Regions from separate parts of the Caballeronia sp. KNU42 genome, predicted to be linked through region 2. Evidence: predicted binding sites of a transcription regulator. Region 2 holds the regulator's gene; each other region holds the start of a gene.
What was found. The regulator LexA, encoded in region 2, represses DNA repair genes until DNA is damaged. The targets are predictions, from matches to a motif close to ACTGTATNNNNATACAGT.
Positions count from the first base shown of each region.

Region 1: a site for LexA is predicted at 1,497-1,514, ahead of imuA (translesion DNA synthesis-associated protein ImuA). Genes of this name have one in related genera too.
Region 3: a site for LexA is predicted at 2,395-2,412, ahead of dinB (DNA polymerase IV). Genes of this name have one in related genera too.

Region 1 covers NZ_CM132389.1:826,876-831,073, forward strand. The annotation lists gene ACSOSP_RS22855 (hypothetical protein) at 5-208, opposite strand; gene ACSOSP_RS22860 (DUF72 domain-containing protein) at 467-1,384, opposite strand; gene imuA (translesion DNA synthesis-associated protein ImuA) at 1,525-2,232, shown strand; gene ACSOSP_RS22870 (DNA polymerase Y family protein) at 2,162-3,655, shown strand; gene ACSOSP_RS22875 (error-prone DNA polymerase) at 3,662-4,198, shown strand, end outside.
Region 2 covers NZ_CM132388.1:503,120-507,317, reverse strand. The annotation lists gene ACSOSP_RS02200 (sulfate ABC transporter substrate-binding protein) at 1-926, opposite strand, end outside; gene lexA (transcriptional repressor LexA) at 1,221-1,877, shown strand; gene ACSOSP_RS02190 (hypothetical protein) at 2,055-2,441, shown strand; gene ACSOSP_RS02185 (DUF2939 domain-containing protein) at 2,579-3,199, shown strand; gene ACSOSP_RS02180 (universal stress protein) at 3,309-3,815, opposite strand.
Region 3 covers NZ_CM132390.1:418,862-423,059, forward strand. The annotation lists gene ACSOSP_RS33260 (GMC family oxidoreductase) at 1-734, opposite strand, end outside; gene ACSOSP_RS33265 (NADPH:quinone reductase) at 1,227-2,222, opposite strand; gene dinB (DNA polymerase IV) at 2,506-3,663, shown strand; gene ACSOSP_RS33275 (sensor histidine kinase) at 3,691-4,198, opposite strand, start outside.

The DNA.
Region 1 (4,198 bases), on a different replicon from region 2:
TCGCCTACATCTCGCGCGAGACATTTCCCTTTACCGAGTCGTCATCTTGTCGATCCGGTTTCAGGTTATGGGTTCGTGCGTAGTCGAGAACCAGGATTTCGATCATCGAAGCAACCGAGCGCCGCTCACGCTCGGCCGCCACGCGGAGCAGTTGCTTGATGTCGGCAGAGGTACGGATCGAAAGGGTTTCGTCCTTCAGGCGTGACATGGCGTGATCCCATCAACAAGGCAAGCAAATGTACTGCCTTTTGCACTAATTTGCCAGTACAGGGAGTTCGGGATCTCGTCGACGCGTGAGATGCACAGGGATAGATTCCAGCGGACCGAATCGCCTCGTGACTAACTGAAGCCGGAAATCCGGCGACCATGCACGGCGTGTTGGGGTCCGATTTCTCAATGTTCGGCGGCTACGCGTTGTGACATGCTCTGAGCCTGTTGCTGCCTTCGGTAGCCGCCGTCCAAAAGATCATGACGCAATCGCGTTCGCGCCCAGGACGCCCATCAACTTCGCCGCATTCCTCTGCCCCTGGTCCTCGTAGTTCGTATTAAAAACCACATGCGTCAATTCAACCGCTTTCGAGATCTCGATGATCTGACTAGCTAGCGAATCGATTTCATCGTCGTTGTACTCGTAGTGAAATCTCGACGACGATGCAACCGCGCCTTTGATATTCCATGTGTCCTGATTGCGTCCATGCATGCGAATCAGCGCCAGCCGCGGATGCGTTGTTTCCCAAATGGCGGGGATGCTGTTACTCGACCCCTGCGGTTCATCCACCACCACATTCACCAGTCCGCGCTCACGTTCCATGGCGAGCGTGGAGTCGCGGCGCTTGTCGTCGAACCAGGTCTGGTTGCGAAACTCGACCGCCATGGTGTAGCCGTCCATTGCGCCCATGACGTCCGCACAGTGCTCGACATGCCGGATGCCATGGGGATTGCAGATCACCCACGGCGCAAACTGGAAATGCACCGCGCCGAGCTTGCCGGCAAGACGAAGCGGCTCAACGGCTTCGAAGTACCGGCACCATAGTTCCTGTTGCAACTCGTCCGGCAAATCCTTGTAATACAGGCTCGTCTTGCCGTTCTGCGGCAAGTGCGGCTGGATGTCCGGCGGGAACATGTCGCGTGCGGTCTGATGCCCCGTGAACAAGCGAAACGCCTTGATGTTGAACACGAACCCGGGCGGTGTCCGCTCTGCCCACAACACCGAATTCGCGGCGTTGGGCATGGCGTAATAGCTGGAATCAACCTCCACCAACGGGAACACGGACGCGTAATGACGCAAGCGTGCCTCCGCGCTCGAGCAGCCAGGCGGATAAAAACGCTTGCACTTGATCAGCGTGGGATCAGTCCATGAAGCCGTGCCAACCAGGATGGTCACCGCGCATTCTCCTTACCGTTTCCGGACCATTCCCCGGTCATATTTTCCTCTCCGATATCCTCCCCCGCGTTTAAAAAGGGGCAGTTCAAGTTCGATCAATTCAAGGTAAAGTACTGTACATCCATACAGTTAAATTTGCCATGTCAGCCCTGCTCAAGAACGTCGAAGACATCCACCCCGCCTTGTGGCGCGGGTCGCAGCTCGCGCGCTCGCAGGGGCAGACGGTCGACACGGGTTATGCCGTGCTGTCGGCCGAACTGCCGGGCGGCGGCTGGCCCCTGGGAACGCTGATCGAGTTGCTGGTGCAGCAACCGGGCGTGGGCGAAGTCAGGCTGTTACGCCCGGCGCTCGCCGCGGTAAGCCGCCGCCCCATCGCCTTCGTGCAACCGCCTCACATGCCAAATTCTCTTGCCTTTGCGTATCTCGGTGTGCCGCTCGACAAGCTGCTCCAGGTACGCGCATCGAAACTGGCTGACGCGTTGTGGTCAGCCGAGCAAATCCTCAAAACCGGCAGTTGCGGGGCGCTTATCTTCTGGCAGCAATACGCGCGCACGGAGTCGCTACGGCGCCTCCACATGGCCGCGCAATCCTCTGAAACGCTATTCCTGATGGTGCGCCCGCTCGCGAGCGCGGCGGATTCGTCGCCGGCCACGTTGAGGCTGTGCGTGCGGCCGGCCGGCGACGGTATTGCTGTCGACATCATCAAGCGCAAAGGCCCGATTCGCGCCGAAAGACTGTCCGTCACCCTGCAACCCTCTCCCGTTCTGATGAGTCCTCATGCCCGTGTACGTCGGCATACATCTACCCCGGTTGTCGCTGGAAGTGTTCCGTCCACGCTGGTCGCCTAAGCCTGAACACGGCTGCGTCGTCCTCGACCGCGACACGGTCTTCATAGGAGACCTGAGCGCTCGCGAGGCCAGCGTGTGCATCGGCATGAAACGCGGTGGCGTCCTCACACTCTCGCCCGACACCCTCATGTTCGAACGCGAGCTGAGCCGGGAAAACGACTTGATGCGCGAGGTAGCTTTTTCCCTGATGAAATTCTCTCCCATGGTCACACTTTGCGATGAGGAAACCATTGTTATCGACGTCACGGCGAGCTTGCGGCTCTTCGGCGGCATCGTGCGGCTGTGTCATCAGATGCGGGACATTGTCGATGCCATCGGCGTGACGGCGCGCCTGAGCACAGCGCCGACCGGCCAGGGCGCGTGGCTGCTGGCCAGAAGCATCCAGAGCGCTCACCTCGGCAAGCGGCGCGTGCTGAAAATGACGTCGCTCGAACGCAAGCTCGGAACGCTGCCGTTCCACGCCGCGCCGGAAGTGCGGGCTTTCAGGGACTGGTTCACGGGACTGGGTTGCAAGACGCTGAACGACATCCGCCGTCTGCCGCGTGCCGGCTTGAAAAAACGCTGCGGCGTCGCGCTGCTGGATTCGCTCGACCGCGCTTATGGGCTCGCGCCCGAACTCTACGAATGGCTGGCTGTGCCGCCCGCTTTCAGCGCGCGCATCGAGTTGCCTGATCGCATCGAGCATGCGGAAGCCATGCTGTTTGCCGCGCGCCGGTTGATCGTGCAACTGTGCGGCTGGCTGAGCACGCAGCAACTGGCGCTCACGCATGCCACGCTCACGCTGGAACACGAGCGCGGCCGCGATGCCATCGACCCAACCGTTATCCAGATCGCCCTCGCTGAACCCACCTGGCACGAAGAACATCTGGTGCGCTTGTTCAAGGAGCGGCTTGGCCGCACGGAACTCGTGGCGCCGGTGATAGCGTTGCGCCTGAGCGCCGCAAAAATTCAGCCTGCCGAACCGCCTACCGAGACGCTCTTTCCTGAACCCGGCGGCTCGCCTGAAGACCACAATCGGTTGCTCGAATTGCTGGTGGCGCGGCTCGGCGCCGAGAACGTGCTGCGTGCGGCGCCTTCATCGGATTACCGGCCGGAACAGGCGAACCGATGGATCTCCGTCACCGATACCACCCTTCCTCAAAAACTTGAAGCCGTGCCGTCCGATCTGCCGCGCCCGGCATGGCTGCTTGAAAAGCCGTTGCAATTGATGATGAAAAGTCATCGGCCGTTCTATGGGTCGTCGCTGAAGCTCGTGTCGCCGGCTGAGCGCATCGAGGCGGGATGGTTCGACGGTAATTTGACCAGCCGCGATTATTTCGTCGCGCAAGCCACCGATCAAAGTTGCTACTGGATTTATCGCGAGCGGCCCGGCAGCGCGGAAGCCGAAGACCCGCGCTGGTTCCTCCACGGTCTGTTTGGATGATGAATCGTGGATACCACCTTCTCCATGCTGCCCGCGTATGCGGAGCTTTTCGCATTTTCCAACTTCACGTTCCTTCACGGGGCATCGCGTGGAGAGGAGCTGGTCGCGCGGGCGGCGCAACTCGGTTATGCCGGCCTGGCAATCACCGATGAATGCTCGCTCGCGGGTGTCGTACGCGCGCATGTGGAGGCGAAGAACCTGAATTTTCCGCTGGTGATCGGCTCGTATTTCAAGCTCGTCAACGCGGATCTTTCGCCGGCCTTCGGACTCATTTTGCTGGCGACGAACCGCAATGGATACGGCAATTTGTCGGAGCTCATCACCATTGCCCGCATGCGGTCGAAAAAAGGCGCGTACCTGCTCACGCCGAACGATCTGGCGCGGCCCGATAAAGAGTTTGCGCATCTGCGCGGCATGCCGGATTGCCTCGCGATCCTCGTACCCGATTTCCCCGCAAAGCAGGCTGCGCTCGATGCCCAGATCGAATGGCTCGACACCACGTTTGCCCAACGCGCATGGGTTGGATTGACGCTGCACCAGCGC
Region 2 (4,198 bases):
AGCGCAGCGGGAACTGCCGTGGAACGCGGCCGATAGAAGTTACGCGCCGCGATCTCCTGACCTTCCTCGCTATACAGATACTTGAGGTACGCCTCAGCCAGCTTGCGCGTGCCATGACGATCAACCACCTTGTCGACAACCGCCACTGGCGGCTCAGCCAAAATGCTCACCGACGGCACCACGATTTCGAACTTGTCCGAGCCAAATTCCTTCAGCGACAGGAACGCCTCGTTTTCCCACGCGATCAGCACGTCGCCCTGCCCGCGCTGCACAAAGCTGGTGGTGGCTCCCCGAGCGCCGGAATCCAGCACGCCGGCGTTTTTGTAGAGCTTGGTCACGAAGTCCTTGGCGGTCGTCTCGTTGCCTCCCGGCAGATGTTCTGCATACGCCCAGGCCGCGAGGTAGTTCCAGCGCGCGCCGCCCGACGTCTTCGGATTAGGCGTCACGATGGACACACCCGGCTTGAGCAGGTCCGGCCAGTCCTTGATCTGCTTCGGGTTACCTTTCCGCACGAGGAACACGATCGTCGATGTGTACGGCGACGCGTTGTCCGGCAAGCGCTTCTGCCAGTCCTGGGCAACGAGGCCCTTGGCTGCGAGCGCATCGATGTCGTAGGCGAGCGCCAGCGTCACCACATCCGCCTGCAAGCCGTCGAGAACCGAGCGCGCCTGACCGCCGGAGCCGCCATGCGATTGCTTGAACGTGACGGTTTCACCCGTTTCAGCCTTCCATTTCTTGCCGAAAGCCTGATTGAAGTCTTGGTACAACTCACGCGTCGGGTCGTACGACACGTTCAGGAACGACGTGTCGGCATGCGCCATCGAGACCGTTCCCGCAATCATCCCGGTCGCCGACGCTGCCCCGATCACCGCCGTGGCAAACAGCTTCCGTGCACGTGCGCCCCACCCCGAATTCCGACTCAGCATTGCCCCGTTCCCCGTCTTATGTGTTTGAGCAGCCGAGTCTATCGACGAGCTTTCATTATTAAAAATAATTGTTATTCATTCTTTTAGATCAAAAAGTGCTAATGAAGGCTGGAAGCGGCGTTGCGGCCATCAAACGGGCGTTGGAGCACCCTGTTTTCGGGTGCTGTGTGGTTCTGACGACGTCGAACTTAAAGTAAAGCTTGAAATGCGCCGAATACTGTATAAAACTACAGGCATCTGTTCATCCATACAGTGGACGACCGGCCATAAAAGGGGCAACCGCACGTGACCAAATTGAGCAAACTGACTGCGCGGCAGCAAGAAGTTTTCGAACTGATCCAGCGCGCGATCGAACGCACGGGGTTTCCGCCCACGCGCGCCGAGATCGCGGCCGAACTTGGTTTTAGCTCCGCCAACTCCGCCGAAGAGCATCTCCGGGCGCTGGCGCGTAAAGGGGTGATCGAACTGGCCGCGGGTTCATCGCGCGGCATTCGCCTGCTGACCAATGGCGGCCTTGAAGACGCGCCTCATCAGTTCACGTTGCCACACGCCAGCATCATGCAACTGTCCTTGCCGCTGGTCGGGCGCGTGGCGGCCGGTAGCCCGATCCTCGCGCAGGAACACATCTCCCAGCATTACGCCTGCGACCCGGCGTTGTTCTCCAGCAAACCGGACTATCTGTTGAAAGTGCGCGGGCTTTCCATGCGCGACGCAGGCATCTTCGACGGTGACTTGCTCGCCGTGCAAAAAAAAAACGAGGCGAAGGACGGGCAGATCGTGGTGGCGCGACTCGGTGACGACGTCACGGTCAAACGCTGGAAACGTCATCCAGATGGCGTTGAACTGATTGCGGAAAATCCTGATTACGAGAACATCTTCGTAGCGTCAGGCAGTGAAGACTTTGCGTTGGAAGGTATTGCGGTCGGGTTGATTCGTTCCGGCGAGCTTTGATTTCTGTTTTGATTTCTGATTGGTAGCGCGGCGGCGGGTGTTTCGGGAGTTTTCTGTCATTCCGCCCCAGCCGCGCTGCGCTTGAATTCCTGCCCTATAAAGCGTGACGGACATCGCATCCGCGATGAACCGGCGCGCGCCCTATTGTCATCAGTGATCGGTTATCGGAGAAACATCATGGAACGATTCGCCCGGCTGTTTTCTGCTTCTTTCTTATCTGCATCGTTCGCGCCGACAGCACGCGCGCCCCTTTCGTTTCGGCAATTCCGCGAGTTCGGCCGTTTGCGGCATCTGCGCTCGCTGATCTCCTGCAAGACGCAAAAGCCGGCTGACACCCCGGACCTCTTCGACGAACTGCCCGTCCTGCCCTCGCGGCAGCCGGCGTTCGCCCGGGTATCGCTGAGTGCATCGGTGCATACGCAGGCCGAGCAGCGTGCGCCGGTTCGGGTTTATCGCGGAGAGTCGCGGGTCATCATGGTCGGTAATATCGAAGCGGTGTCGCGCATGATCGACCGCTGCATCGACGACGAGCGTGCAGGTGTAGAAAGCGGATTGCTCGCCTGAGTTTAAAAACGATTTACAGCGATAAACGCAGGGATAATTCTGACGCCGTAGCGGTCCATCTGAGAGTTGAGTCGTCTTTGACCTCAACGCTCGCATTCGAGCCGCATCAACCTCTCAGTTAAAAGGCGCCTTAGCGTATGTCCCGCACCAGCAGATCCATTGTCATTGCGTTGTTGGTAGTTGTCATCGTCGCGGTACTCGGTGTGATCTATGCGTCGCCGTATATCGCGCTCGATCGGTTGAAACGCGCCGCCGACGCGCGTGACGCTCAAACCGTCAATCAGTATGTCGATTTTCCTCTGCTGCGTGGAAGCCTGAAGGATCAGGTCGGGCAGTTGCTGACCCGAAGGATCGATATACAGAAGAGCGGCAATCCGTTAGCAATGATCGGCGCCATGATTGGCGCGGCGTTGATCGGCCCGCTGGTCGATTCGTATGCAACGCCCGACGGCGTGGCGGCAATTCTCAATGGCATACCGCCAAAGGGTGATCCGGGCGAGAAACCGCCGGTTGCGCCCGAGTCGAGCGGCGCTGTGGTGGCAGTTCCCGGAACCGCGCCGGCGCAGCCGCCTGCGCCTGCCGTCGCTTCACCGTCCGCACCGAAACCGCCGCCCCAAACCACGGCGGGGTATCGAAGCTTCGATACTTTCGCGGTGAATTACCAGCATGGAACCGGCGATGCGCGCTATTCAGCCATTCTCAGGCGCTACGGGTTGTTCTCGTGGAAACTGGTCGCAGTGGAGTTGAATAACGACTAGGCGATCGGGATCGGCTCTACCGCAACAACACGGGCCTGTGCACCGAGTTGTTGCGGGCTGAGAGCGGCACCGGCTTGGCCGCCTGCTGCTCTCAGCGCGCCCTCACGCATCAAACACTAGCCTCGGCTTTCACAGGCTTCGCTGCATGCGCGGCGTCTTCCTGCTCCGCCGATGTGCCCGTCGGTGACACCGCCACCAAAATGCTGCAGGACACCCGATCCATCAGCGGCGTGTTGCCCGAGCCCATCCACCAGCGCGCCAAGCCCGTGCGGCACCGATGCCCCACCACCACCAGATCCACCTGCAAGCTCTGGGCGAGCCCGGCAATTTCATCGATAGGATGGCCGAACGCAAAGTGTCCCTGCGCCGGAACGCCCCGCTCCGTCAGCCATTCCACGCCTTCACGCAGGATGTCGCGGGCGGCGTCTTCGAAACGGCCGCACGCCATATCGGTGAGAAGCCCGGCGCTTTGGGCGATGCTGGAACGCATGTCGACAACGGCGAGCACATGCGTTTCGGCTTTCAGGTCGAGCGCCAGATTCGCGCCGTCACGTAACGCCTTGCGCCCTTCGCGAGAGCCGTCGTAACACAACAGGATTTTTCGATAGCTCGCCATGGTGGTTCTCCGCGCTGCACAAAAGCAGCAAAGGGCATCAAAAAAACGGTCGTCATAGTCTTGCAGATTCTGCCCCGTGAGCCGGGCGGGCGACAAAACCCGGGCCGCGTTGCCTTCATGATGGTGCGTCGCTGAAACGGTGGCAACGATGGAAAACGCTAATGCGGCCGGCTTGCTCGCGAAACGCCAAGCGGACACCGTGCCAGGTACGTGAATCCCTTGCTGGACGGGCCTTCCGGTCATTGATTCAAACTTCTCGAAGGAGTCCGGCGACCGCGAAATAGCCCGCGTGCGCGGCCGCAGTGCACTTCAAACAGAGGGACGCGCCTCGTTGGTGCAATCGATTAAACTAGTTAGCTTGTCTTGAGACCCGACTCCAGACC
Region 3 (4,198 bases), on a different replicon from region 2:
GCCGGCCGCAGATAGGCGCTTGCGGAACTCGAGCGCAGCCCATCCTTGACGGCGACCTGATATAACCCACAGCCGTCTTGCGCGCCACCGTTGAAGTCAGGAACATACTGAAGGCCGGACTGCTGGCAAGCTTGCAGCCATTTTCGCGTTAACGGATGAACACTCGCAGGGAAGCTGATACCGACGGAGCCGCGCGTGCCGTGGTATTCGTTTGCGAAATCGGCATTGCTTTCCGCGCGCAGAAAATAGGGGAGCACGTCGCGGAATGCCCATCCATGGGCACCGGCGGCTTCCCAACTGTCGTAGTCTTGCCGGTTGCCTCGCACATATACCATGCCATTGACAGAGCTGCCGCCGCCGAGGACACTCGCTTGGGCCATCGTGTCGTTCTCGTCACGCTCGTAGCCAATTTCGGGCTCCCAACGATATCGCTTAAGAAGACCGCCTTGCGCGGTCTTGTAGTAAGTGCCGGGAAAGCGAATGTAGGGGCTTGAGTCTCTCGGACCTTCTTCGAGAAGGATGACCGTCACGGATGGGTCTTCAGAGAGGCGAGACGCGACAACGCAGCCTGAAGTTCCCCCGCCTACGATCACATAAGTTGCACTCGCTGATCGAAGCTTATTCATGTTGTATCTGATGATTGTAAAGAGACGGTCCCCGACATGATTTTTATCGCGACAAACGGGGTACGATCGTCCAGGAAAGACGCCCAATGGAATCAGAACTTGAGTCAACCGACCGCAGACGGATTTTTTTATATTCTAATGAGTATTCCAAATCAAATACCCTATTTCAATTTCGCGCTTCTGCGCTTATCGACGCACAGTGACGCATAAGTGCGTCAGCCGTGAACTCAGCTTCTACCTCTGAACAACAGCGCGTCACTCAGCTTCGGCAGGCAGACGCGCTCGCCGCCCGGCAGCGGCGCAATGTTGACCGCCGGGCGGGCGAGTACAGTAGCAAGAGAGATCAAAGCGGCCTTGCGATCGGATGCGCGGCACATCGCCCGTACAGCATGGCTGTAAGTGTGGCGCGCGATGAATTTGCATTTCGTGTCGCTTAGCGCAGCGTTCGCTCTCAGCGATACATTCGATCATCGGCGTAGCGCATCAAAGGCTTGAATCACCTCTCTTATTGGAGTGCCGTGAGGATTCAGACTTTTGCGTACGTCAAGCCTGGTTGACGCCTTTGCAAGCTTCTCGTTGTCCAAAATCGCTATGTATGCCTCACGACTTCAGGTCCTGGGTATCGAAAACGACTACCGCGTTGCCCAATAGCTTCCCGCTTTCAACGGCCTCATGAGCCTTGGCGATGTCGTCAAGTTGATACCGCGCAGCGATGGTATGCCTAAGCATTCCATGCGAAAGGTAGGCATTAAGTGCATGAATGGCCACCGTCCGCTCCGCACTTGGCAGCTCGTACACGACAAAGAAACGGGCAGCCGCGCCGATTTGAATCATCGGACCGAAATCGAATGGCACTTGAGACTTCCCGGAGCCATAAATCACGCACAGACCGCCCCTGGCAATAAGACTTGGCAACATTCCGGCGTTTGCAGCCCCGTCTACTTCGATAACCCGATTCGCTCCCCGGCCGTCAGTAATTTGCTTTACCCGGTCGGCCACATTTTCGGCGCGGTAGTTGATGACGTGGTCAGCACCCATGTCCGCCGCGGCAGTGGCTTTTTCGGCTGAACTGACTGTGGCGATGATGCACGCCGCTCCTAGCAAGCGCGCGAACTGAATTGCGTATGCTCCTACTGCCCCAGCACCGCCGCTTACAAGCACTGTTTGTCCCAAAACAGAGCCATCAATTGTCATAGCGCGCAAAGCCGTCAAAGCGGGAATTCCCAGGCATGCGCCTTCATCGAACGTCGTGTTCTTTGGTAACGTGATGGCTTGTTCAGTAGGAAGACTGATGAATTCCGCTGCCGTACCGCCAGAACGTTTCCATTGACCATTCCAGATCCAGACACGCTCGCCGACGCGCGTATCTGCCACGCCGGCGCCCACGCCTACGACTACCCCGGCTCCGTCGCTATGCGGGGTAATTCGTGGAGCGATCAATGGCCGGCCCGCCCGACTTTTAACGTCGGAGGGATTGACTCCCGAAGCATAGAGCTTGATAAGAACTTCGCCGGCCGACAGTACTGGATCTGAGAGTGTGCCCACTCTCAGTACCTGGCTTGCACCCCCGTTTTGCTCATACCACGCTGCTTTCATTGCATTACCCTCAGTCGATTTGCGAAGACGTTTCTTTTCACCGGTCAAAGATAGTCGATAGAGATCTTTTGTAAAACCTCTTGAATTCCGCAGACAGTTTCTTGTTTGGGACGACAATCACAATCGCGACGACGCTTAATGGCGCCATTCCACCGCACTTTTGATGTAAAATACTGTACATCCATACAGCTATTCAGGTCATGTCCGTTCCCAATGGAAAAGTCGGCACACGCGGTGTTAACGTGTCAATCGCGCTGACCCGCTTGCGTGCTGGAGCGCAGCAATGACAGCCACGCGGTACATCGCGCATCTGGACATGGACGCCTTCTATGCGTCAGTCGAACTGCTGCGGTACCCGGAACTGCGCGGCCAGCCGGTGGTGATCGGCGGCGGCAGGAACGCCACGCCTGAAACACTGCCTGACGGCACCCGGCGCTTCAAGCGCCTGCGCGACTACGTAGGCCGCGGCGTTGTCACCACCTCGACCTACGAAGCGCGCGCGTTCGGTGTGTTTTCCGCCATGGGCATGATGAAAGCCGCGCAGCTCGCGCCGGACGCCATCCTGCTGCCCACCGACTTCGATTCGTACCGGCACTACTCGCGCCTCTTCAAGGAGGCAGTGGCCACGTTCACCACGCAGATCGAGAACCGCGGTATCGATGAAATCTACATCGACCTGACGGACCTGCCGGGCGACCCTGCCGAGACCGCCGCACGCATCAAGCAGGCCGTGCGCGACGCGACCGCGCTCTCATGTTCGATCAGCGTCGCGCCGAACAAGCTGCTCGCAAAAATCGGCTCGGAACTGGATAAGCCCGACGGCCTGACCATTCTCACCCCCGCCGACATCCCGTTGCGAATCTGGCCGCTCCCGGTGCGCAAGGTGAACGGCATCGGGCCGAAGGCGAATGAAAAACTGGCGGCTATCGGTATTGAGACCGTCGGTGACCTGGCGCGCGCGGACCCCGAGATCCTGCAGGCCCGTTTTGGCCGGACTTACTCGGCATGGCTTCTGGAAGTGGCGCAGGGGTTCGACGAACGTCCCGTCGTGGTCAGCTCCGAGCCGAAGTCGATGAGCCGCGAAACCACCTTCGAGCGCGACCTGCATGTACGCCACGATCGGGCAGAACTCTCGGCGGCATTTACCGACCTCTGTACGCGCGTGGCCGATGACCTGCGGCGCAAGGGGTACGAGGGTCGCACGGTCGGCATCAAGCTGCGCTACAACGACTTCAGCACGGTCACCCGTGACCTGACCGTCCCGTTTCCAACGGCCGATGGCATGGAGATCCGTCGCGCTGCAACCGAGTGCCTGAAGCGCGTGCCGCTAGACCGGCGGCTGCGTTTGCTCGGGGTACGCGTGACGGCGTTACTGCCGGCAGGATCGTATGTCGCCGAGCCGCTATCGGTTCAGGGTGAATTGCCGTTCGCGGCCGATTAGCCACACGCATCAGCTACCCGCTCGACCTCAACCCCCCTTAGCCCCGCCATCGATTTCAAGCACTTGCGGAAAACGCACTTCGAACACGCTGCCGCGGCCCTTGTACGATTCGAAGCGGATTACGCCGTGCAGTTCGCGCGCGAGTTCCTTCACGATCGCCAGCCCCAGGCCGGTGCCGGGAATCTCATCGGAAGCCGCGCGTTCGAACTCCTCGAATACCCGTTCGCGATCCTCTTCGCTGATCCCCATTCCCGTATCCGACACGCGCAGCGTCCAGTGTGTCGCGCCCGACGTGACCATCGCCAGTTCCACCTCGCCGGTCGTCGTGTATTTGATTGCGTTGGACAGCAGGTTCAGCGCGATCTGCTTCATCTTCAGCCGGTTGGACGTGACGGTGCTCAACGCCGGATCAACACGCCCCTTGAGCGTCAGACCCTTCGCGTGGGCCGATGCATGGCAGAGCAGCATGAGTTCGTCGAAGAGCTCGGTCAGGTCGAGACGCTCGACTGTCAGGATGGAATCGTCGCCAAGGACT